3 regions of the Shewanella sp. 6_MG-2023 genome follow, and region 3 is predicted to be linked to each of the others. Evidence: predicted binding sites of a transcription regulator. Region 3 holds the regulator's gene; each other region holds the start of a gene.
What was found. The regulator sigma-54, encoded in region 3, starts transcription at its own class of promoters, with help from an activator protein. The targets are predictions, from matches to a motif close to GTTGGCACGNNNNTNGNNT.
Positions count from the first base shown of each region.

Region 1: Q4533_RS11780 (formate/nitrite transporter family protein) is a predicted target of sigma-54. The motif match lies at 2,740-2,758, and genes of this name have one in related genera.
Region 2: Q4533_RS12575 (CmpA/NrtA family ABC transporter substrate-binding protein) is a predicted target of sigma-54. The motif match lies at 5,002-5,020, and genes of this name have one in related genera.

Region 1 is NZ_JAUOQU010000018.1:4,995-12,908, reverse strand. It holds gene putA (bifunctional proline dehydrogenase/L-glutamate gamma-semialdehyde dehydrogenase PutA) at 1-1,669, shown strand, start outside; gene Q4533_RS11780 (formate/nitrite transporter family protein) at 1,867-2,703, opposite strand; gene Q4533_RS11775 (cation diffusion facilitator family transporter) at 3,023-3,913, opposite strand; gene Q4533_RS11770 (LysR family transcriptional regulator) at 4,222-5,106, opposite strand; gene Q4533_RS11765 (hypothetical protein) at 5,356-5,634, opposite strand; gene Q4533_RS11760 (Na+/H+ antiporter NhaC family protein) at 5,957-7,306, shown strand; gene Q4533_RS11755 (hypothetical protein) at 7,496-7,914, shown strand, end outside.
Region 2 is NZ_JAUOQU010000020.1:1,599-9,512, reverse strand. It holds gene Q4533_RS12595 (dicarboxylate/amino acid:cation symporter) at 1-73, shown strand, start outside; gene Q4533_RS12590 (alginate export family protein) at 182-1,342, opposite strand; gene Q4533_RS12585 (ABC transporter ATP-binding protein) at 1,482-2,324, opposite strand; gene Q4533_RS12580 (ABC transporter permease) at 2,363-3,271, opposite strand; gene Q4533_RS12575 (CmpA/NrtA family ABC transporter substrate-binding protein) at 3,442-4,758, opposite strand; gene Q4533_RS12570 (sodium ion-translocating decarboxylase subunit beta) at 5,484-6,614, opposite strand; gene oadA (sodium-extruding oxaloacetate decarboxylase subunit alpha) at 6,623-7,914, opposite strand, start outside.
Region 3 is NZ_JAUOQU010000014.1:52,016-59,929, reverse strand. It holds gene mgtE (magnesium transporter) at 224-1,585, opposite strand; gene Q4533_RS10110 (HPr family phosphocarrier protein) at 1,784-2,056, opposite strand; gene rapZ (RNase adapter RapZ) at 2,082-2,930, opposite strand; gene ptsN (PTS IIA-like nitrogen regulatory protein PtsN) at 2,927-3,370, opposite strand; gene hpf (ribosome hibernation promoting factor) at 3,373-3,660, opposite strand; gene Q4533_RS10090 (RNA polymerase factor sigma-54) at 3,684-5,168, opposite strand; gene lptB (LPS export ABC transporter ATP-binding protein) at 5,303-6,034, opposite strand; gene lptA (lipopolysaccharide transport periplasmic protein LptA) at 6,034-6,744, opposite strand; gene lptC (LPS export ABC transporter periplasmic protein LptC) at 6,731-7,291, opposite strand; gene kdsC (3-deoxy-manno-octulosonate-8-phosphatase KdsC) at 7,288-7,854, opposite strand; gene Q4533_RS10065 (KpsF/GutQ family sugar-phosphate isomerase) at 7,856-7,914, opposite strand, start outside.

The DNA of each region.
Region 1 (7,914 bases), on a different contig from region 3:
AGTGGTGCATCCATTAACCACTTTAAAAGCTTATAAAACTTTAGCTAATAATAAAATTGTTCTACCGGAAGATATTTTTGGTATAGAACGTAAAAACTCTAAAGGATTAAACATGAACATCATTTCTGAGTCTGCGCCATTTTTTGCCGGCGTTGACCAATTTAACGATACCCAATGGACTGCTGGGCCATTAGTCAATGGCGAGACCTTAAGCGGCGAAACCAAAAATGTACTCAGCCCATTTGACACCACTAAAACGGTGGGACAAGTAGCTTTTGCCAATAATCAGGCAATTGAAGCTGCATTAAGTTCTGCCCATGGCGCTTTTCATCGTTGGAGTCATACCCCCGTTGAGCAGCGTGCATCTGCACTGCAAAAACTGGCTGACTTACTTGAAGAGAACCGCGAAGAGCTGATTGCCCTTTGTACTCGTGAAGCAGGTAAAAGCTTACAAGATGGCATTGATGAAGTCCGTGAAGCAGTAGATTTTTGTCGCTACTATGCTATTCAAGCCAAGAAAATGATGGCGGCGCCAACTTTGCTTCCTGGGCCGACGGGTGAATTAAATGAACTATTCATTCAAGGCCGCGGCATCTTTGTTTGTATTAGCCCTTGGAACTTCCCATTAGCGATTTTCTTGGGCCAAGTTACTGCGGCGCTAGCTGCTGGTAATACCGTGATTGCCAAACCCGCTGAGCAAACGTCATTAGTGGGCTACCGCGCTGTGCAATTAGCTCATGAAGCAGGCATTCCTGTCGATGTACTGCAGTTCTTACCAGGCACTGGCGCTACTGTTGGCGCAGCGATCACCGCTGATGAACGTATTGGCGGTGTGTGCTTTACTGGTTCAACCGGCACTGCCAAATTGATTAACCGCACATTAGCTAATCGTGAAGGTGCTATCATTCCGCTCATCGCTGAAACTGGCGGTCAAAATGCGATGATAGTTGACTCGACCTCACAAGCAGAACAAGTGGTTGCAGATGTGGTTTCATCGTCGTTTACCAGTGCAGGCCAGCGCTGCTCGGCATTGCGAGTGCTGTTCTTACAAGAAGATATTGCCGATCGCGTATTAGATGTAATGCAAGGCGCGATGGAAGAGCTCAGTATTGGTAACCCAAGCTTTGTTCAAACTGACGTTGGCCCTGTGATTGATGCCACTGCAAAAGCGAACCTAAATGCCCATATTGATCATATCTCGCAAGTTGGTAAGTTAATTAAGAAAATCGACTTACCCGCAGGCACTGAAAATGGCCACTTTGTGTCGCCAACAGCGGTAGAAATTGATTCAATTAAAGTGCTTGAGAAAGAACATTTCGGGCCAATTTTGCACGTTATTCGTTATAAAGCCGCTAATTTAGCCGCGGTTATTGACGAGATAAACAGCACCGGCTTTGGTCTTACTTTAGGAATTCATAGCCGCAATGAAGGCCATGCGTTAAATCTTGCAGACAAGGTTGATGTGGGTAACGTCTATATTAATCGTAACCAAATTGGCGCAGTAGTGGGTGTACAGCCTTTTGGCGGTCAAGGTTTATCAGGTACTGGCCCCAAAGCAGGCGGACCACACTACCTTACTCGTTTTATTACTGAAAAAACCCGCACCAACAATATTACTGCCATTGGCGGTAACGCGACGTTATTGTCCCTTGGTGATGCTGAAGACTAATAATTAGCAGGTTTGAAACCATAAAAATGCCCGCAGCTGCGGGCATTTTTTGTTCAAGCTATTTTATTTAGGTTAATAGTGTTCAAGCTAATAGTATTTACCGATAAAACCATCAACGGCTTACCATTAAGTAAGCAGGTATCACTTGAATCGCCATAACAAAGCCCAATCGAGACAAGGATAGGCCTTAGCACTGCTTATAAAGCTAAGCTTTCTTTTTCAGCAGCAGTTTTACGCTCAGGGCTTGTCTTAACATGGGTTAAGTACAAAGGTAAGCCCACGAGTAAAAAGCCGCCGACTAAATTACCTAATGCCGTTGGGATTTCATTCCACAATAGGTAGTCGCTAACAGTAAAGTCACCGCCCATGATCATTGAAAATGGAAATAGGAACATATTAACGATTGAATGCTCAAAACCCATAAAGAAGAACAGCATCACAGGCATCCACATTGCAGCCATTTTGCCGCTCACTGAGGTTGAGATCATAGCGCCTACCACTCCCATAGACACCATCCAGTTACACAACATGCCGCGAATAAAAATAGTAAACCAGCCTGCCACGCCATGCTCTTGATACCCTAACGTACGTGACTCACCAATTGAGCTCACTTTAGCCGCTAATACTCCACCGTCAGTGTTGTAACCATAAGTTAGGATATAGGATGCAAAAAATGCCACGGTTAACGCGCCGGCAAAATTCCCCACAAACACTAACCCCCAATTCCTAAAAAGTTGCTCCCAGGTACATCCCGGTCGCTTGTTAAGGACAGCTAAAGGCACTAAGGTAAATACACCTGTCAGCAAATCAAACTTCATCAGATACAACATAATAAACCCAACCGGGAATAATAATGATCCGACTAACAAGCTACCTGTTTTCACGATAACGGTAATGGCAAAAAAAGCGGCAAGTCCCAGTATCGCGCCAGCCATAAATGCCCTAACTAATGTATCTCGTGTCGACATGAAGATTTTTTGCTCCCCAGCATCTACCATCTTGGTAGCAAACTCCTTTGGCTCGATATATGACATAGTGCATTCCCTATAGTTATGTAGTTGACTGCTAATAAGCCAACTTCATACCAAGGTTGATAAATGCTTATAAATCAATACCCTAATCTAATTAGATTTTTTGAAAATGGTTGTAAGTAGTGCAAGCTGCACCTAGATAGCGCAAAAAAGCCATTATTGAAAGGCCGTATTTAGCATCAAGTTTGTCTCGCTAAATGAAGCGTAATGAGCAAGTTAGTGGTTGTTGCGGCGGATAAGTGAGTCTTCGTTAAGACTCAAATGGTACCAATAATCGAATATGGTTATTGTAGTGACTAGCAATAGCTTGATGACTAAATGGTTAAATGGCAATATTCATTTTAAGCTCTAACTTGTATGGCAGCGCTGATAACTTTTGCTTGAGATTTTGCTGAAATACTTTGATATCACCGGTCTTTATAATTGACTCTTCACTAGGTACGACATTGATATCAATTCTAAGCTCATTTCCCACTTTGACGACACTGCCTAAATGCAGGGTTTCTTGGCTATCAACTTCTTTCATGCCTTTGGATACTTCTGCAATCAGTTCTTGTTGTGGTGCCATTTGCAATAACTCTTTGACCGCTTGACTCACCATAGAAAAAGGAACTTTCAAAAAGTAAGCTGAAATTAATATCATCATGAGTGGATCGGCATAACCTGCATATTGAGCCAGCGAAGTTTGCGTTAAGCCCCATGCGATAACAAACCCCAGCGTAATAGCCATGCTGAGCAAAGTATCCATCTGCCACTGCTTAGTTTCTGCTTCAATTAACCCTGAGTGCGACTCGCGGCTCATTTGGGTTATTTTCCACCAAGCAAAACCACAACCAAGGGTATTTACCAGCCCAAAAACACTCGCTACACCAATGTCTAACGGCTTGACACCTTGTATTAAACTATCGATTGCGCCGAACAGTGAATAAATCACTAGACTCATAATCACTAAACCTTTGATCGCAATAACAATAGGTTCAAACATCGCCTTACCATTGGGAAAACGCTTATCTTTCGGGGAATGGATAAGCTTAGCGGCGAGCAGTGACAAAATAGTTAACAGCAAACTAATTAACGAGTATAAACCATCAAAGGCTATGACTAAGGAACCCAATATCAGCCCAACCGCCAAGCCGCCTACAGCAAACATCAGCGCAAATACTGAAGACAGTATCAACACTTTTTGCTCTATTGCTTGAGATGGCACACACATATGAATTCCTCATAAAATTAATCATTTACCCGTATAGGTAATTGAGTACAGTTTGGCATTCTGTATTAAATCAGCAATGACAAACTCAACGTCTGTGAGGTTATTTTGATAGTAATATTATTATAGCAAGGCTATTCAATGACTTAGTTTAGCAACCATCTGTCAATTATATTGACAGTGAGTGCTTGGCATGAATCCGAAATAACACGAATAAGCTAATACAAAGGTGATAGCTGGTTATTGAAATGGACCAGTTGAACAGTTTGATTTAATGACCCATCGAGGATGGGCTTATCATGAACACAAGATTAAAAAGCAAATAGATAGTCATTTAACTGATCGGCTAACCAGTTTGTCGCGGGATGCTCATTAAGGCCACTTGCTGCAAACATGCAATAGTCTTCCTGCAATAAACCGTAAGTATGCTTAATCACCGCAATGGATTGCTGCCTCAATAAATGTTTAATCAAGGGTTCAGGCATTACACCCCAAGCATCTTCAGTTTGAATGGAGCTAAGAATGTAATCAAAACTTGAAAAACCAATATAGTTACGGGAAAAAGGCTGTAATTCAGGATTGGACTTTTCATTTAAATATACCATTGATGCTTGCATGGCGCTGCGCAAGTCTTCATCTGACACTCGGCGTTTTGCTGCCAAGGGGTGGTCATGACGGCACACTGACATCATGCGAATTTTACCTAAAGGATGTGATGTCACCATGGCACTATCAGTGCTTTCATAGTCAATTCCAAAAGCAAAATTAACTTGCTCAGTTTCAACTAAATTGGCCAGATCGCCGGTGGAGGCCAGCACAATATTAAATGAGGTTGCTGGAAAGTGATTATTAAGCTGATGAGTCAACTCTAACCAAATATCGTCAGGTAAAGAGTCGTCACGGGCAATCCATACTTCTGCAGCAAACTCACCTTTAACTTGACGACAGGTTTGGCGGATCCGCTGCGCCGCTGTCAGCATACTTTGGCAATCTTTATAAATAGCCTTACCTGCTTCGGACAATGTGACTTGGTTACCGGTGCGATCAAATAATGCGGTATCGAGATCTTTTTCCATCGCTTTAATCGCCATGGTCATTTTGGTGCGATTCTGTTCTGTTTGTCTCGCCGCTTCTGACACAGAGCCCAGCTCTGCGACCAAACAAAAAGCTTCAATTTGCGAAAGTGTCAGTGCCATTATTATTCCTATAGTGAGGCTACCTCGCTAAGATAGCCTATTGCTTTGTGCCACAACAGTACGCTTTATCAATTTCGCTAGTCAGTTATCGGTTATCAACATAGCTTAGGCAATGCTAACCATCTTAAGGGAAAAAATGAAATCTAAAATTACAGCGGATATGGGAGTTTGAGGCAGGAAAGTGAGGTAGTAAAAGGCAGCTTGATAACAATCCTAATAACCATCAAGCCCTCACAGGCAATATTCGCACTATTGACTATCAAACAAACCGTTGCGCTTTAAACCTCGATGAACGTTTTTACATAACTTGGCAAATTTTTCTAAATCGCCAAAGCTCGGGGTGGCATTATTGTCCAGCGATGATTGCCAATAACTCACTTCACTATCAACAATTTCAAGCAGTTTTTTGGGACAGCCAATACAGCTACTATTAAAACCACATACGGCTAAAGCAGGATCATCTAAGGGAAAGGTATCTTTAACTTGGTTTATAAGTTGCTGCATTGCAGTCATTCTATCTGGTTTCATAATCAAGCGGCTCTTGCATCAATGAACGCCGATAATATTGCAGCGGCTGTTAAAGGTCAAAATACAGCCACCAAACCGCCTCAAGGTTAATGAGATGTATACTTTATTGTGCTGCAAATACAGTTAGCATGTGCCATTAAAGTAAAACCAACCCTAGAAGCAAAGAAGTCTAGACGTCTAGATTGACACTAATTTGTAGATCTCCTATGCTGACTATCATTGCACAAGCTATCATCATTGAAACTGAAATAACATGGATTGCTAAAGTAACTCGCAGCCTATTGGTGCAGCACCAATAACCATCAATGAATTGAATAAGATAATAAGAGAGACTCACTTGACCACACAAACACAAAAATCGGCCACCAGCCCAGCCTCCTTTGTTGCTTTACTGCCACTATTTGCTTTTTTAGCCTTATTTATTGGCGCTGGGGTTTACTTTCAAAGCCAAGGTGTAGACTTTGCTTTTTATCAGTTACCTAGTGTTATCGCGATTTTACCGGCGATTATCTTGGCGTTATTACTGTCTAAGCAAAAATTAAATCAATCCATTGATACTTTCATTGCCGGTATTGGTCACAGCAATATTATTGCTATGTGTCTGATTTATCTATTGGCAGGCGCCTTTGCCTCTGTCGCTAAAGCGACTGGTGGTGTTGATGCTACGGTTGCGCTGGGCTTATCAATGATCCCATCGAACTTATTATTACCCGGCTTTTTTGTTATTGCTGCCTTCATTGCTACCGCGATGGGCACCTCAATGGGTACCATTGCAGCGGTAGCGCCGATTGCATTAGGCGTTGCTGATCAAGCGCAAATTGATTATGCATTAATGGCTGGCGCAGTATTATCTGGTGCATTATTTGGTGATAACTTATCTATTATTTCTGATACCACCATTGCCTCAACCCGTACTCAGGGCTGTGAAATGAAAGACAAGTTCCGTGAGAACTTAATTTTCTCGCTGCCAGCATCAGCAATTGCCTTAGTGTTATTTGCTATTGCGGGTCAGGGACAAGCTGACATTGCCGCCCAAGAAATTGACTTCATTAACGTTATTCCTTACCTAACGATATTATTTTTAGCAGTATCAGGAGTTAATGTGTTTGTGGTACTAACCGTAGGCATACTGCTAGCTGGCGCTACAGGCCTGTTCACTATGGATTATAGTGCGGTCCAATTTGGTCAAGATATCTATGCTGGTTTCACCAACATGCAAGAAATCTTCATTCTATCTATGCTTGTTGGTGGTTTAGCTGCGCTGATGACACAACAAGGCGGTTTAACCTTTGTAAGCCAGAAGATTGAATCTTTGATCGCCCGCTTCTCTAAAGCCAAAGCTGACGCATCACCCCGCGCTGCTGAACTAGGTATGGCAGGTATGGTTGCAGCAACCAATGTGTGTGTCGCTAACAATACGGTATCGATTGTGGTTGTCGGTGACATTGCCAAAGACTTAGCCAGCAAGCATGGCGTTGCACCTAAGCGCGCGGCGAGTGTTTTAGATATCTTTGCTTGTATCATTCAAGGGTTAATTCCCCATGGCGCTCAAGCACTATTGATAGCATCAACCTTTGCCATTAGCCCATTAGCTGCTATTTCACACGCTTGGTATTGTATGATTTTAGCTGTGGTTGCTATTTCAATTGTGATATTGCGTAAACGCGCTTAATTCACTGTCAAACCAACGGCATAAAACCTGAGAACAACCGACTTAATGATGGTTGAACTCAGGTTTTATTTTATATAAAAGAGCGGTTTAAAAGTGTTAGTCTAAAGTTAACATTTGTATATCAAACAACCCATGAGCCAATCAATTCAGTTTAATAAACATTACGATTTATATTTAATGATTATTTTCATGTCGTTAGCGACTGCTGTAATTAGTGGCCTTGGCATTGGGGCGGCGTTAATTGCTGAAGTGTCTCGTTTGGGTATTAACCCACTGAGCATTAGAGCTGATACCTTAGGTGACTATATGAGTTCACCGTTAGCCATTGTTTACAATATGTCATTAGTCATTGCTGGAATGTGTTTAATACTGGCTATGTCAGCGCGCTACTTTGTCTTTGAAGATGGCTACAGCCGAGGTATTACCGTCACTGGCGCTACCTTAGGCGTATTAATTGTACTCATTGGTATCTTTCCAATTAACTTTTTAGAGCAACACCGTCTGTTTTCAACCGGTTATCTCATTTGCACCTTTTTGCTGCATTGTTTTTGCTTTATGGAATACTTTCGCAAGCGTAGCGCTTTAACCAGTCCATTATTCGCTCTAAA
Region 2 (7,914 bases), on a different contig from region 3:
TGGCAAAAGCGAAGGCCAATTCGATGAGCAACAGTTTTATTCAGATGAAAAAGCGCTAAATCAAGCGGCTTAAATCGAGTCGCTCAGCAGCGAAAATTTATTAAAAAACGGCTAACTCAAACTGAGTTAGCCGTTTTTATTTAAGCGTTAACTGTTCAGACCAACTGCTTAAAAGCTACGGCTAGAACTTAGCATTAGCCCATAACCACAGTTTATCAGTATCGACTTTACCTGCAGCAGTATCGCCTTTTGAATACGCGGCGTATTTAATCCCTAAGGTATAATTTTTTGTCACCGGCACGCTGAAGACTGCATTAATTTCAGACCCTAAATCATCCACTAAAGCCGATGATTCATCAGCCTCAAAATCGTGATATACCAGCGCCCATTTACCGCCAATCACCTTACCGCCAATTGAGGCGTAAAGATCGGCTAAGCCTTGTTTAGGGGTTGATAAAAACTGATCTGACCAACCATTAAAGCCATGCAAGGTCGCTAAAGGTGTTTGGAAACCATAGTCGCCGCCGTCTGATCCCAATACTTCATAACCCACTTTAATAGTAATCGCCGAAAAACCGACTCCAGCCTCAACGCTCATATAATCAGCTGAATAGGACAAGTCTGCGTTATCAGAATCCTGGGTGGCATACTCTGCTGAATACAATACTTTGATATCACCCACATCGGTATTACCAGCAAAGCGTAAACCATAGGTATCAAGGCCGTTATCAATGGCGCTATCTTCTTCTAGTAAATACCCATAACCACTTAAGGTACCAAAATCGGTTTTTAGTGAAGCATTTATCAGGTTATCTTTTGAATCGATATCTTTTTCCTGTGCAAAGATACGATTACGCTGGCTGATATAGCCGTAGTCAATTTTAAATACATCGTTAAATTTGTACTCTAACATCACCCCATCGAAGGTCTGTCTATCTTGACGCCAGCCCACATGACCCACAAAGCGTTGGTTATCAAAGGTAATGACTTGGCGACCACCTTTAACGGTAAAGCCTTCATAGTTATATTTTAAAAAGAATTGATCAAACTCGGTGGTTTCTGGATCGGCAATCACTGAATATTGCGGATTTTTACCTAAGGTATTGTTGTAATCATCAACGCCGGCAACCACACGTGAATCTTCAAACTCAAGGGTGGACGAAAAACCATAGTAATCAGCTGTGGCATAAGTCAGACGAGTGCGAAGGGTTAAACCATCAGCATCTTTTAAGGCATTATCTTGATCAACCATTTCATAACGCAAATTCAAGTCGACCTTAACGCTGCCTTGGGTGACCGCATCAGCAACGGACTGGGTCGTTTCAGCATGAGCCGAGCCCATGGCCAACAAGGTTAATGATAGCGGCGCCGCAAGGCTTACTATCGATTTGGTTAATTTGCTATTAATCAGTGCAGCGAGTTGCTTCTGTTTCATCATCTTTCCTTTTATATTTATAACTAAACTGTTCCATGCATCAGTGTTAAACCGCTTCAGCCTGTTCATCTGATGTAGTTAATGACTTACTAATATTAATAGGCTCTACTTTGCGCTGTTTCTCATAAAGAAACTTCAGTACTTCGGCCCGCAAACGGTTGTATTCAGGATCTTCTGCTAGCGCCAGACGATCTCTTGGGCGGGGTAAATCAACTGTAAGAATTTCACCCACGGTTGCTTCTGGGCCATTGGTCATCATCACAATGTTGTCTGACAGCAATACCGCTTCATCCACGTCATGGGTGATCATGATGACGGTATTATTAAGCTCCAGTTGAATTTCCATCAGCGAGTCTTGCATATGGGCTCGGGTCAAAGCATCGAGCGCCCCAAAAGGCTCATCCATCAATAGCACTTCAGGTTCCATTGCCAAGGCTCTGGCGATGCCCACTCGTTGTTTCATGCCGCCAGATATTTCACTGGGCAGTTTGTGCATCGCATGATCCATATGCACTAGGCTCAGGTTGTATTCAATCCATTGCTTCATTTCAGCTTTTGACTTAGTGCCTTTAAACACCTGCTTTACTGCTAATTCCACATTTTGATATGAGGTTAACCAAGGCAATAAAGAGTGGTTTTGAAACACCACAGCTCGCTCAGGGCCGGGCTCTGAGACTTCAGTACTATTTAAAATCACCCCACCTTTGGTGGCCTGATATAGCCCCGCCACAATATTGAGTACGGTTGATTTACCACACCCCGAGTGACCAATAAGCGAGACAAACTCACCTTTATTAATTTTTAAATTGACTTCCTTTAGCGCCTTAAACGGCCCATTTGGGGTTGGAAAGTCCATGTCGATATTACTAATGTCTAAAAATACACTCATAAGATTTATCCTTATTCCTCAACGAACTCTTCAACCAGTTAGTGACTTTTATCCCAAGAGAACCAGCGCTGTAGTGCCAGTACGCCACGGTCTAACAAAAAGCCAATAAAGCCAATCACAATCACTGCCGCCATTATTCGTGACAGAGATTCTGAACTGCCGTTTTGGAACTCATCCCAAACAAACTTTCCAAGCCCAGGGTTTTGCGCCAACATTTCTGCGGCAATTAACACCATCCATGCCACTCCTAGGGATAAACGCATGCCAGTAAAAATCAGTGGTATTGATGCTGGTAGCACGATTTTTTGTACGTGGGTTAACGGTGATAAGCGCAGCACCCGGCTGACATTGAGTAAGTCAGAATCAATGGATGCCACCCCTATTGAGGTATTGATGACCATCGGCCACAGACTACAGAGGGTGACGGTTAACATGGAGTTGATAAATGATTTAGAGAACATAGGATCTGGTGACACATATAACGCGCTCACCACCATGGTCACCAACGGCAACCATGCCAGTGGTGACACAGGTTTGAATATTTGCACTATCGGATTAACCGCTGCATTAACGGTTTTACTTAACCCCATCCAGATCCCCATGGGGATAGCAATAATGGCGGCTAGTATAAACCCAGACATAACCGTGATAAGTGAGGTCACTATCTGATCGAAGAAGGTTTCCTTACCGGTATACGTTCTGGTTTTCGCTTGATAACTGGGATCGGCAGCCAGCCTTGCATTATTGCGAACTTGTTGGCGCTCATAAAAAGCCGCCGCCTTTTCTCGCTCGGCATTATGCTCTTGGTAAAGCCCATCGAACTGACCTATAACAGCCACAGGACCAGGAAACTTACCTAGGGATGTATTAATATTATTGGCTGTAATTGACCAAATAACCAAAAACACGGTAATACCGATGAGCGGTAATAATAATGCTTTGCTCATTGCCGCTGATTTGGCTAACAACGAAGTTACAGCCGACTTATCCATAGGGAGTCTCTGCGCTAATCTTGCAATGGTTGTCATAGGTCTATCCTCACTTCGATAGCTCTTACTTGCATAAAATCTGAATCAAACTCGACATAAAACTCGAGATAAAGTACTTAAGCTCAGGCTTACAGTTTGTCGCCTTGTTTTAATCCGATACTGAACTTGTTGATATAGGCATTCGGTGCACTACCGTCATACACAATGTCATCAATAAAATGTTGCTGCGGCTTTTTAAAGCCCGTTTCAGTAGCAAAGTCAGGGAAATGTTTGGCATCAATACTTTTATCATCAATTAACGATTGCGCCGCTTTTGCATAGATATCTGGACGGTAAACCTTGGCAGCTATCTCTTTGTACCAAGTATCAGGCTTATCATCTGAAATCTGTCCCCAACGACGCATTTGGGTTAAGTACCAAATCGCATCTGAGTAATATGGGTAGGTTGCGTTATAACGAAAGAACACGTTGAAATCAGGCACCGCGCGCTTATCACCTTTCTCATATTCAAAGGTGCCCGTCATGCTATTGGCAATCACATCGTAATCAGCGCCAACATAGTTAGATTGAGATAAGATTTTCACAGCTGCTGGGCGGTTAGCATTGTTGTTTTCGTCTAACCATTTAGCCGCTTTAATTAATGCTCTAGTTAAGCGAATAGTGGTGTTTGGATACTTTTCAGCAAATTCTGCAGTAATACCAAATACTTTTTCAGGGTTATCTTTCCAAATTTCATAATCGGTAACCACTGGCACCCCGATGCCTTTAAATACCGCTTGTTGGTTCCAAGGCTCACCAACGCAGTAGCCATAGATGGTGCCAGCTTCAAGGGTTGATGGCATTTGCGGTGGCGGCGTAACAGATAAGTAAGCTTCAGCGTCAAGTTGTCCTGAAGTATCACCTTTGTGAGGCGCATAAAAACCGGGGTGAATACCACCAGCGGCTAACCAATAACGTAGTTCATAGTTGTGGGTAGAGACTGGAAATACCATGCCCATTTTAAAGGGCTTACCTTGCTCGTTATATTTATCTACCACAGGTTTGAGCGAGTCTGCTTTAATGGGATGAACCGGTTTACCATCAGCATTTTTAGCGATGTTAGGCTTCATTTGCGCCCAAATATCATTGGATACAGTAATAGCATTACCATTTAAATCCATTGAAAAAGGCGTAATGATATGGGCTTTGGTACCATAACCAATCGTGGCTGCAATAGGCTGACCTGCTAGCATATGCGCCCCATCTAAGCGGCCATCAATCACGCCGTCCAGTAACACTTTCCAGTTAGCTTGAGCTTCGATGGTGACGTATAAGCCTTCTTCTTCGAAATAACCATTTTCATAAGCGATAGCGATAGGCGCCATATCGGTCAGTTTAATAAAACCAAATGTCAGCTCTTCTTTTTCAGGAAAGCCTACTTCTGCAGTGGCAACATTAACTTGCATCGCTGCACCAATACTTAGCGCGACCGCAAGCTGTTTAAAAGACGTTTTCCAGTTCATCGTTTATCCCTTTTAAGTTTAAAATGACTTAAAACAAAAAAGGCGCTTTAATTATCCCTAAGGAATAATTAAAGCGCCTTTGCTTTATCGTTAATGTGTTCCATCTTGTCGCTCTGCATAAATATTCAACAAACTGCAGATTAAACCAATAAATAGTCTCAATGACGAGTATTGTTGTCATAGTCCATTCAGTAACCATGCCACAAATGTAAACCACTGTTATAAATGATTAAATGTGTTTGCAACTGAAAAACCTATTGCCCCTAAGCGTCCGTAACGGTGCAAGATAAAATACTGTTGCACTTTTTTGGGCAGCATTTAACTTTAGACTAGCACCGGAACTTGGGGTTTAGTTGCTGACTGTGTAGGTGATTGCGTATGTGATTGTGTATGTGATTGTGTATGTGATTGTGTATGTGATTGTGATTGTGATTGTGTTTGTGTTTGTGTTTGTGTTAGTCGCAGAGTAAATGATTAAGTCATGGCTGTGTCGATAACTAAACCGATAGATAAGCAAATGAAATTGAGCTACCGATATAAAAAAGCCACTTAATCTGGTGATTAAGTGGCTTTTATTTAGCAACTAATGCGAGTAACTAATCTGAATCACTAACTTAAGCTAATTGAGACGCATTAGCTGATGGTTACTCTTGTTGAAACAACTCTGGTTAGCCTAATACCGCAAGTAGTACACCTGCAGCAACAGCACTACCTAATACACCAGCCACGTTTGGCCCCATAGCATGCATCAGCAAGAAGTTTTGGTTATTAGCTTCAAGACCTACCTTGTTAACAACGCGCGCCGCCATCGGCACTGCAGAAACTCCTGCTGCGCCAATCAATGGGTTAACTTTGCCACCAGATAGCTTAGACATGAACTTCGCCATTAATACCCCTGAAGCAGTACCAATACTAAATGCCACGGCACCTAAAATAAGAATACCCAAGGTTTCAATGCGTAAGAACTGTTCTGCCTGTAATTTAGAGCCTACAGCTAAACCTAAAAAGATAGTCACAATATTGATAAGCTCGTTTTGCGCGGTAGAAGATAGTCTATCAACCACGCCAGACTCACGCATTAAGTTACCTAAACAGAACATGCCCACTAAAGGCGACGCCGCTGGTAGGAACAAAATCGTCAGACCGACAACCATCAAGGGAAAGATAATTTTCTCTTTCTTACTGACTTCACGTAGCTGCTCCATTTTGATGCTACGCTCTGACTCATTGGTTAATAGACGCATAATTGGCGGCTGAATTAACGGCACTAATGCCATGTATGAATAAGCTGCAACAGCAATCGCACCTAATAAATCAGGGGCTAGTTTTGAGGCTAAGAAAATCGCAGTTGGACCATCTGCACCACCAATAATCGCAATGGCTGCGGCGTCAGTCATGCTGAACTCAAAACCCGGCACCACATTAAGAGCAATTGCACCTAATAAAGTCGCAAATATCCCGAATTGGGCTGCAGCGCCCAACAATAAGGTTTTTGGGTTAGCGATTAATGCACCAAAATCGGTTAATGCCCCCACGCCCATGAAAATCAGTAATGGAAATATGCCGGTCTCAATGCCCACATGGTAGGCGTACCAAAGTAAGCCGCCTTCTTCAGTGAAACCCGCATTTGGAATATTCGCCAGTATGGCACCAAACCCAATAGGCAATAATAGTAATGGCTCGAAGCCTTTTGCTATTGCGAGATACAGTAATAAACCGCCTATTGCCATCATAAATAATTGATCAAGAGCGAAGTTAGCAATGCCTGTCTCAGACCAAAAGGCCAGTAATCCTTCCATGCTATCTCCTACGCTAATGCTAACAATGGTGAACCAACCGAAACGGCATCACCTTGCTTAACTGAAATATTTTTGATGAAACCTGTTATTGCTGCGCGCACTTCAGTTTCCATTTTCATTGCTTCAAGGATTAACACCACATCACCTTCATTGACGTGATCGCCATCGTTTACCAATACTTTAAAAATATTACCCGACAGCGGTGCATTCATGGTGGCTTTCACTTCATCGCTCACAGGTGCAGCAGCAACAGTTGGAGCAACGGCAGCAGGTGCTGCTGATGTCGGCACGATCTGGCTGATATCGCCTCCTTCGCTTACCTCAACCACAAAGCTTTGTCCTTGCACATTAACAGTGTAGGTTTCAGCGCCTTTTTCAGCTTTAGCCGCAGGCACGGCCATATCATCAGCACTTGGCACTGGCTCAAAGGCATCAGGGTTACCGCGATTAGTCAGGAACTTAAGACCAATTTGATTAAATAGGGCATAGGTCATTACATCATCATCAGTTTCTGCGGCTAATGTAATACCGTCTTTCTTAGCGATGTCAGCAAGCTCGCGGCGAAGCTTATCTAATTCAGGTTCAATTAAATCTGCAGGGCGACAAGTAATAGCCTCTGCGCCATTTAATACCCGTGCTTGCAGCTCGGCATTAACCGGAGCCGGCGTTGCACCGTATTCGCCTTTCAGTACACCTTCGGTTTCTTTAGCTAAGGTTTTATAACGCTCGCCCATTAAGACATTAATCACTGACTGGGTGCCGACAATTTGCGAGGTTGGTGTAACCAATGGCAAAAAGCCAAGATCTTCACGCACACGAGGGATCTCTTCTAACACCTCATCCATTTTATCTGCAGCGCCCTGCTCTTTGAGCTGGTTTTCCATGTTAGTTAACATGCCACCTGGCACTTGTGCACGAAGAATACGTGAATCAATGCCTTTAAGCGCCCCTTCAAAACGGGCATATTTCTTACGTACTTCTCTAAAGTAAGCGGCAATTTCTTCTAATGCTGCCATGTCGTAACCCGTGGCGCGGCCCGAGTCTTCTGCCATAGCAACTAATGTTTCAGTAGCTGAATGGCCATAGGTTTGGCTCATGGTTGAAATCGCGGTATCAAGAATATCAACACCAGCCTCAATGGCTTTTTGATAGGTTGCAGTACTTAAACCCGTTGTAGCATGACAATGCATAGAAACGGTTAAGTCAGTTTGAGATTTTAAACGGCTGATAAGGTCATAAGCTTGCATTGGCTTAAGTAAGCCTGCCATATCCTTGATGCACAGTGAGTCACAGCCCATGT
Region 3 (7,914 bases):
TTATGAAATAAATATTTTACCCTTTTATTACAGTGACTTATTTTTTTAAAGTGTTAGCTCTAAAAAGTGGGCGTGAAACATCTTGGTGCAAAAGTACTATTTTGGTGCGAATTGGTTTTAATTGGTAAACAAAAGTAACCATTAAAACTCTATGGTTTTAAGGCACAAAAAAGCGGCAATAAATGCCGCTTTTTATGCTGATGAGAGAGGGGGTTTTACGGCGCTACATTAAGAAAATGGTCGCTAAGCCTAAAAAGGCGAATAAGCCAATCACATCGGTGACTGTGGTTAGTACCATACCGCCAGCCAATGCCGGATCGATATTGAGTTTTTTAAGTATGAGCGGAATACTGGCCCCCGCTAGTCCGGCAACGGTCATGTTAATGAGCATCGCGCCGCCAATGAGACCGCCCAGTGCCATATCACCTTTCCATAGCCACACTGCAAAGAAGACCAGTACCGACCACATGAGGCCATTAAGAAAACCAATGGCTAATTCTTTACCGATAAGCCAACGGGAGTTACTTTGGCCAATATGACCCAAGGCTATACCACGAATAACCAGAGCTAAGGTTTGATTGCCTGCCACACCGCCCATACTAGGGACAATAGTCATTAAAATCGCGATGGTGGCAAATTGCTCTAACGTGCCTTCAAACATATTACTTACTGATGCAGCAAGTAAGGCGGCAAACAAGTTAATGGTAAGCCATAGCGAGCGTCTGAAGGTGCTTTTCATTACGGGGCCAAAGGTATCTTCATCGTCATCCATACCCGCCATCCCCATCATTGAGTGTTCGGCGTCTTCACGAATAACATCGACCACATCATCAATGGTAATACGGCCTAATAATTTTTGTGCTTCATCTACCACTGGGGCCGAAATCCAGTCATGGCGTTCAAATAATTGCGCCACTTCATTATCAGGCATGTCCACAGGGATGCTTTCTAATTCAGGATCCATGATGCTGCGAATGGTTGAATTAGGATCACAGGTGAGTAGATCGGCAAGGCGCACCCCACCAAGCACATGATCGTTGCGATCAACCACATATAAGGTATCTGTGGTATCGGGTAAGTTGCCGCGCTGGCGCAAATAGCGTAATACCACATCAATATTAACGTCAGGACGCAAAGTGACCGTATCTGTATTCATGATACTGCCAGCGGTGTCATCAGGGTATGACAGTGCTTGTTCGACGCGATGGCGGTCTTGACTGCTCATGGATTGCAGTACTTTTTTATAAACAGCATCTGGCAAACTTCTTAAGATGTAAGCCAAGTCATCGGTATCCATCCCAGAGGTGGCTTGGGCTACTTTTTCTGGGGTCATAGCGCTGATGAGTGAATCTTTTAACTCTTCACCGAGTTCTTCTAGGATTTCACCCGCTTGCTCATGATCAATCAGTTGCCATAACACTTGACGAGTTTTCGGCGGTGATGATTCAAGAATTAATGCGACATCGGAGGCGGCCATGTCATGAAGCATATTTCTGACATGAACAAACATACCGCTACCTAATGCTTGTGTAAGCTGATTAAGACGTTGTTCGGTCAGTTCGCTGTCGATGACTTCAATACCCATTGGCTACTCCTGAAAAGACGATGATGAAATGTTAACTTAACTCACCGGAAAGAATGAAGAAATTTCTAATATCTGATGGCTTGATGCGCAATTCATAAATACGCTAATACTGCTTGGTGGTGTGTTGAGTATAGCTAATAAAATAATGGTAAAGGTGAGTCGCTGTGTTTCCTTGGAGATGTTACTGGGCGCAGGCGGTTAGCTTTCTTCGTCAAATTTATCGTTGATTAACTTGCATACGGCCTCAAGGGCTTTTTCTGCATCACGGCCTTGAGCTTCAACAGTAATGATTTTACCAATGCCACTTTCTAACATTAATAACCCCAATACACTGGCAGCACTGGCTTGTTTCTCACCTTGGATAAGGGTGATAGTTGCGTCAAACTCGGTAGCTAAAATTGCCAATTTAGTCGCCGCTCGCGCATGCAAGCCTAGCTTGTTACTGATGGTAATTTGCTTTGAATAGGCCACCGTTTTGGCTGGCGATGTGGTTAGCTTATTCAATGCCAAGCTCTCTATGGCGGGCGCTGACTTTGTGCTTAGAGTTGTTGAAACGTTTAGCGAGCTGATCGGCAATATAAACCGAACGGTGCTGACCGCCAGTACAACCAATGGCAATGGTCAGGTAGCTGCGGTTATTACGCTCTAAATGTGGCATCCAAGTGTCAAAAAGGTTTTCAATTTGCCAGATAAACTTATTCACCAAAGGCTGTCGCTCTAAGAACTCTTGCACGGGCGCATCTAGGCCTGTGTAGGGCCTTAACTCAAGCTCCCAGTGCGGATTCGGTAAAAAGCGCACATCAAACATAAAGTCTGCTTCAGCCGGCATGCCATGCTTAAAGCCAAATGACTCAAAATGTACCACTAATTCTTTATCAACACTGCCTAGCAAGATTTGCCGAACATGATCGCTCAATTCGTAGATATTAGTTTGCGAGGTGTCGATATAGTGATCAACCATTTTGGCTATGGGTTCGAGTAACCGCCCCTCAAGCTTAATGGCTTCTTGTAACGAAATTTGATTCTTAGACAGTGGGTGTAATCGGCGGGTCTCACTAAAACGCTTCAGTAACACTTTATCGTTGGCGTTTAAAAAGAAACTGGTAATGCTGGTATCGTCAGACAGTAAAGCAATTTGCTCTTTGAGTACTTTGCCTTGCTCTTCGATATTACGCACATCGACGCTAATGGCGACAAGCTCGTTACTATCTTTAAGCTGTTCAAGCAGGCTGCCAATCAGTGGCAGTGGCAGGTTATCAACACAGTAATAACCTAAATCTTCAAGCACTCTCAGTGCGACTGATTTTCCTGAACCTGAACGTCCCGATACGATGACAAGTTTCATGCAGTAATAACCTGATAAAGTTCTGTAGCGTCATGACTCTTTCGAAGTCGTTTAAGTATCAATTTATCACTGAGTTTCTCTGCCATGCTAGATAATGTGCTTAGGTGTTGCTGGCACTGATCTGCAGGTACAAGAAGCGCAAATAAAATATCTACAGGTTGCTTGTCTATGGCATCAAAGGCGATTGGCTCTTCGCATTTGATTAAAATAGCAATGGGTTCTTCGATATTATCTAAGCGCCCATGTGGAATTGCTATGCCATTTCCTATACCTGTACTGCCCATTTTTTCACGCGCTATTAGACTTTCAAAAATAGCCTGTGAAGAAAGGGTTGGGTACTGGGCAGCCATTAAATTGCTGATTAATTCCAGTACCTTTTTCTTACTGCCCGGAGTGGCACAGGTAGTGCACGCCGGCTGCAGGATGGTACGAAGTTCCATCGTTAATGCTTAGTGAGTTTCTCTTTATGTTTAATTACCTGACGGTCTAGCTTATCTATCAGGGCGTCTATTGCCACATACATATCAGCGTTACGCGATACAGCAAACACTTCACCGCCTTTTAGGTGCAGTTTGGCTTCGGCAATCTGTTGTAGCTTTTGAACATCGAGCACAACGTGAACATTATTGATCTGTTCGAAGTGTCGTTCAAGCTTTGAAAATTTTGTTTGCACGTATTCCCGTAAAGATTGAGTTATTTCAATATGGTTTCCAGTCAGGTTAATTTGCATAGGTCATCCTCCAATAACAAAAGTTATAAGCTTTTGCGTTGGTTTGAGGGAGGGATGAGCATTGCCTCTCGATATTTGGCTATCGTACGTCGAGCAACGTTAATCCCTTGTTCAGCCAATAGTGTCGCCATTTTACTATCACTAAGAGGCTTTTTCGGGTTTTCTGCAGCTACGAGCTTTTTAATAAATGCGCGAATTGCTGTAGAAGAGCATTCTCCACCATCATCGGTACTTACATGGCTTGAGAAAAAATATTTTAGTTCAAAAAGTCCACGGGGGGTATGCATGTATTTTTGGGTCGTGACCCGTGAAATGGTCGACTCGTGCATTTCAACCGCTTCAGCAATATCATTGAGCACCATCGGCTTCATGGCTTCTTCACCGAACTCAAAGAAACCTTGCTGAAATTGTACGATACAGTTAGCCACTTTTAGTAAGGTTTCATTACGGCTATCGATGCTTTTGATAAACCATTTAGCTTCTTGTAAATGACCACGAATAAATTGGCTGTCAGCTTGGCTTGAACCGCCTTTGGCCATAGCTGCATATTGCTGATTAACGCCAATTTTAGGCATGTTATCGGGATTTAGCTCGACCACCCAGCGACCATTCTTTTTAAGTACAGTAACATCAGGAATGACGTACTCATCTTTAATGGGGGTAATTTGCAAGCCTGGACGTGGATTGAGCGTTTGAATAAATTCAATGGCTTCACGTAAATCATCTTCTTTAAGCTTGGTTTTACGCATCAGTAACCTAAAGTCACGACCGGCGATTAAATCAAGATGATCTTTAATCAGTAACTTAACATTATCTATGCAAGGAATTTCATTAGGGTATTGGCCTAATTGAATTAATAGACACTCACTTAAATCTCGCGCTGCAATGCCGACGGGATCGAAGTGTTGTACCCGTTTAAGTACAGCTTCAACTTCATCGAGTTCGATATCGTCAGTGCCTAAGGATTGCAAAATGTCTTCAACGCTCTGGGTGAGGTAACCGCGCTCATCAATGGCATCAATAATGGCGGTTGCAATCACTAAGTCATTTTCAGAAAAGGGAGTGAGGTTTTTTTGCCATTCAAGATGCTCATACAAGCCTTCACTGGTTTCGCCTTGAAACGGCATATCATTACCGCTCGATACTGCGCCAGAGCCAGAAGTCGGCGAGGCGGTATACACCTCATCCCATGTGGTATCCATAGGGAGTTCTTCAGGCATAGAATCTTTAGTGAGCGATTCAGTGGTATCAACCGTTGAGGTGTCTTTTTCTATGGTGACTTGGCTATTATCACTAAAATCGGTGTCAGTTTGCAGGGCGTTTTCTTTTACGGGCTCTTTGGCTTTAGTGAATTCGTCTTCAAGCTCTAATAGCGGGTTTGAATCAAGTGCTTGTTGAATTTCTTGCTGTAGCTCCAATGAGGAAAGTTGCAATAAGCGAATCGCTTGTTGCAACTGTGGGGTCATGGTTAAGTGTTGACCCATTTTGAGTTGGAGTGAGGCTTTCATGTACCGCTTGTCCCTAATTGAATTACATCATCGCGACGAACAGTGTGGGCGCTAGTTTATGATCCTAGAAAAATAGACTAGATTAAGGTTTGTTGTTGGCCGCGAATGCCATACTAAAAACTGAATAGTGCTAACTATAGCTTGAATTGTTCACCTAAGTATACCGACCTAACTTGCTGATTGACTAAGATCTCAGCAGGTGTTCCTTCAGCAATCAAGTTTCCGTGACTCACAATATATGCTCGCTCACACACATCAAGTGTTTCACGGACATTATGGTCGGTAATTAGCACCCCTAAACCACGGCTTTTAAGTTGTTGAATAATTTTCTTGATGTCGATTACTGAGATAGGATCTACCCCTGCAAAAGGTTCATCTAATAAAATAAACTTAGGATTTGCCGCTAATGCGCGTGCAATTTCAACTCGGCGACGCTCGCCTCCCGATAACGCCATACCTTGGCTATCACGGATATGAGTTATGTTAAATTCTTCTAATAAATGTTCCAGTTCTTCAATGCGCTGCTCATTTGATAAGCTTTTGCGAGTTTGAAGCACTGCCATTATATTATCGTGTACTGTGAGCTTACGAAAAATACTGGCTTCTTGAGGTAAGTAGCCAATGCCTTTTCGGGCGCGCAAATGCATTGGATCTGCGGTTAAATCATCTTCATCGATCAGAATGCGGCCCTTATCACTTTTGACTAGGCCTACGACCATATAAAAGGTGGTGGTTTTACCCGCACCATTAGGGCCAAGTAAGCCAACAATTTGGCCGGTTTTTACCGTCAGGCTGACATCTTTTACTACCTGGCGACTTTTATAACTCTTAGCGAGATTTTCAGCGGTTAACGTAATTTGGGTCATTAGTCATTTTGCTCAGCTGCTGGGGCTGACAATGTCGCCTGCGCCTCAGCGTTAAGTGATTCAGTTACTTCGGGTGTTTCAGTTGAGTTCACAGCCTCTACAGCAGATAAATTGTTGTTTTCAATTATAGCTGGTGGCGTGTCATCACCGGGTTTAGCGCTGTCTGGTAAATGTGGTTGCTCATCTTTTTTCTTTTCAGAATCAATCAAGTCTGGGTGACTTTCTGGTTGAAAAATAGTGATAACCCGATCTTCACCAGTACCGGTGCTTTCAGCAATTAACTGCTGCTTTTCAATGTTGTAGCTAATTAGGTTACCAGTAACCTGGCTGCCAGCTTGGTCCAATTTAGCATTACCCGTTAAGGTTAAAATGCTAGTGGCAAGCTCATATTTAATTTCATCGGCACTGGCAGTACCAATACGGCCATCATCTAACTCTTGGGAAAATGTCGCAGGGTTACCTGTGGCAACCATGGTTTTTTGGGTGCCGCTTTCGGTGCCAAATGCGCGTAATTCGTCGGCATTAATGTTAATCGACCCTTGAGTCACATTAACTGGGCCATAGAAGATGACCTGATTGTTTTTTATGTCAGCTTTTTGGCTCACAGCTGCGACTTTAAGCTCTTGCTGTAAATCGCCTTCTTTTGCATAGGCGCTGGCAATACTGACTACACTGAGTAGTGAGGCAATCAAAAGTTTACTTTGCTTCATACGTTCCTTCTACTTGACTTAAAAGTTCAAGTTCTTGAGCATTTAAATCAGCATACAGGCCTAAACCTTGTATATTAAAATCTGACCCAGTAACAAAAATTTGTCTATCTGAGGTCAAAATCATGGTGTTCATATCGAGTGCCAACATGGTGGTTGTCAAAGATTGTAATGGCTCGTCGATGTTTATTGCATCAATAATAACATTATTTTCTAAAACTACTTTGCCTGTTTCATTATTCAGCTTGCCTAAATCTGCGCTTAATTGCCATTCGGCTTCACCATTTTCAGGATAAATAAGGTAGACAGGCTCAGTAAACATGGTTTCATTACTTTGCTGAAAGTGCTCCATGTATTTCGCTGAGACTCGGCTTTGCACTAAACCTTGCTCATTAAATTCAGTGGTGCGTAAGTCATTGGCGATAAAATCAGGGCGAGCAGGGGCAGGCAATTTACTTGCCTCCATCTGACTACGTTTAATTTGTACTTGCCAATAAAGGACTAAGGCTGCGCCAAAAAATCCGATAATAGCGAAGGTCACTCGGCTCATATACTCATTCCGTGGGCATTTTCAAACTTATCTTGGCTAAGTAATAGCAAATCGGTGAGTTCACGTAATGCGCCATTTCCGCCGTTAATGGTGGTGGTCATATGGCAATGTTGTTTAACATAAGGATGGCCATCAGCCACACAAACTGCAAGGCCAACCTGTTTCATCACAGGTAAGTCAACCATGTCATCACCAATATAGGCGACTTCATCTGGGCTAACGCCATAGGTATCTAACAGGCTTTGGTAAGGGACTAGTTTATCATCAACACCTTGATAAATATGAGTGACACCTAAAGCGGTCATTCTATTTTCCACAATGGCAGATTTACGCCCGGTTATCACAGCAACATGAATATTACTGGTTAAAATAGAGCGAATGCCATAACCATCACGGGTATGAAATGCTTTTAACTCTTCCCCTGCATTACTTAAATAAATACGGCCATCGGAAAATACCCCATCGACATCGCAAATAAGCAGCTTAATTTTTTTGGCTTTTTGCCAAACATCATCAGAGATTGGGCCGTAAAAACCTTGGTGCAGTGTTTCGTGTAATGACATGTTAAATGACTCCAGCTTTAACCATATCGAGCATGTTAAGTGCGCCGACTGGGCGTTGGT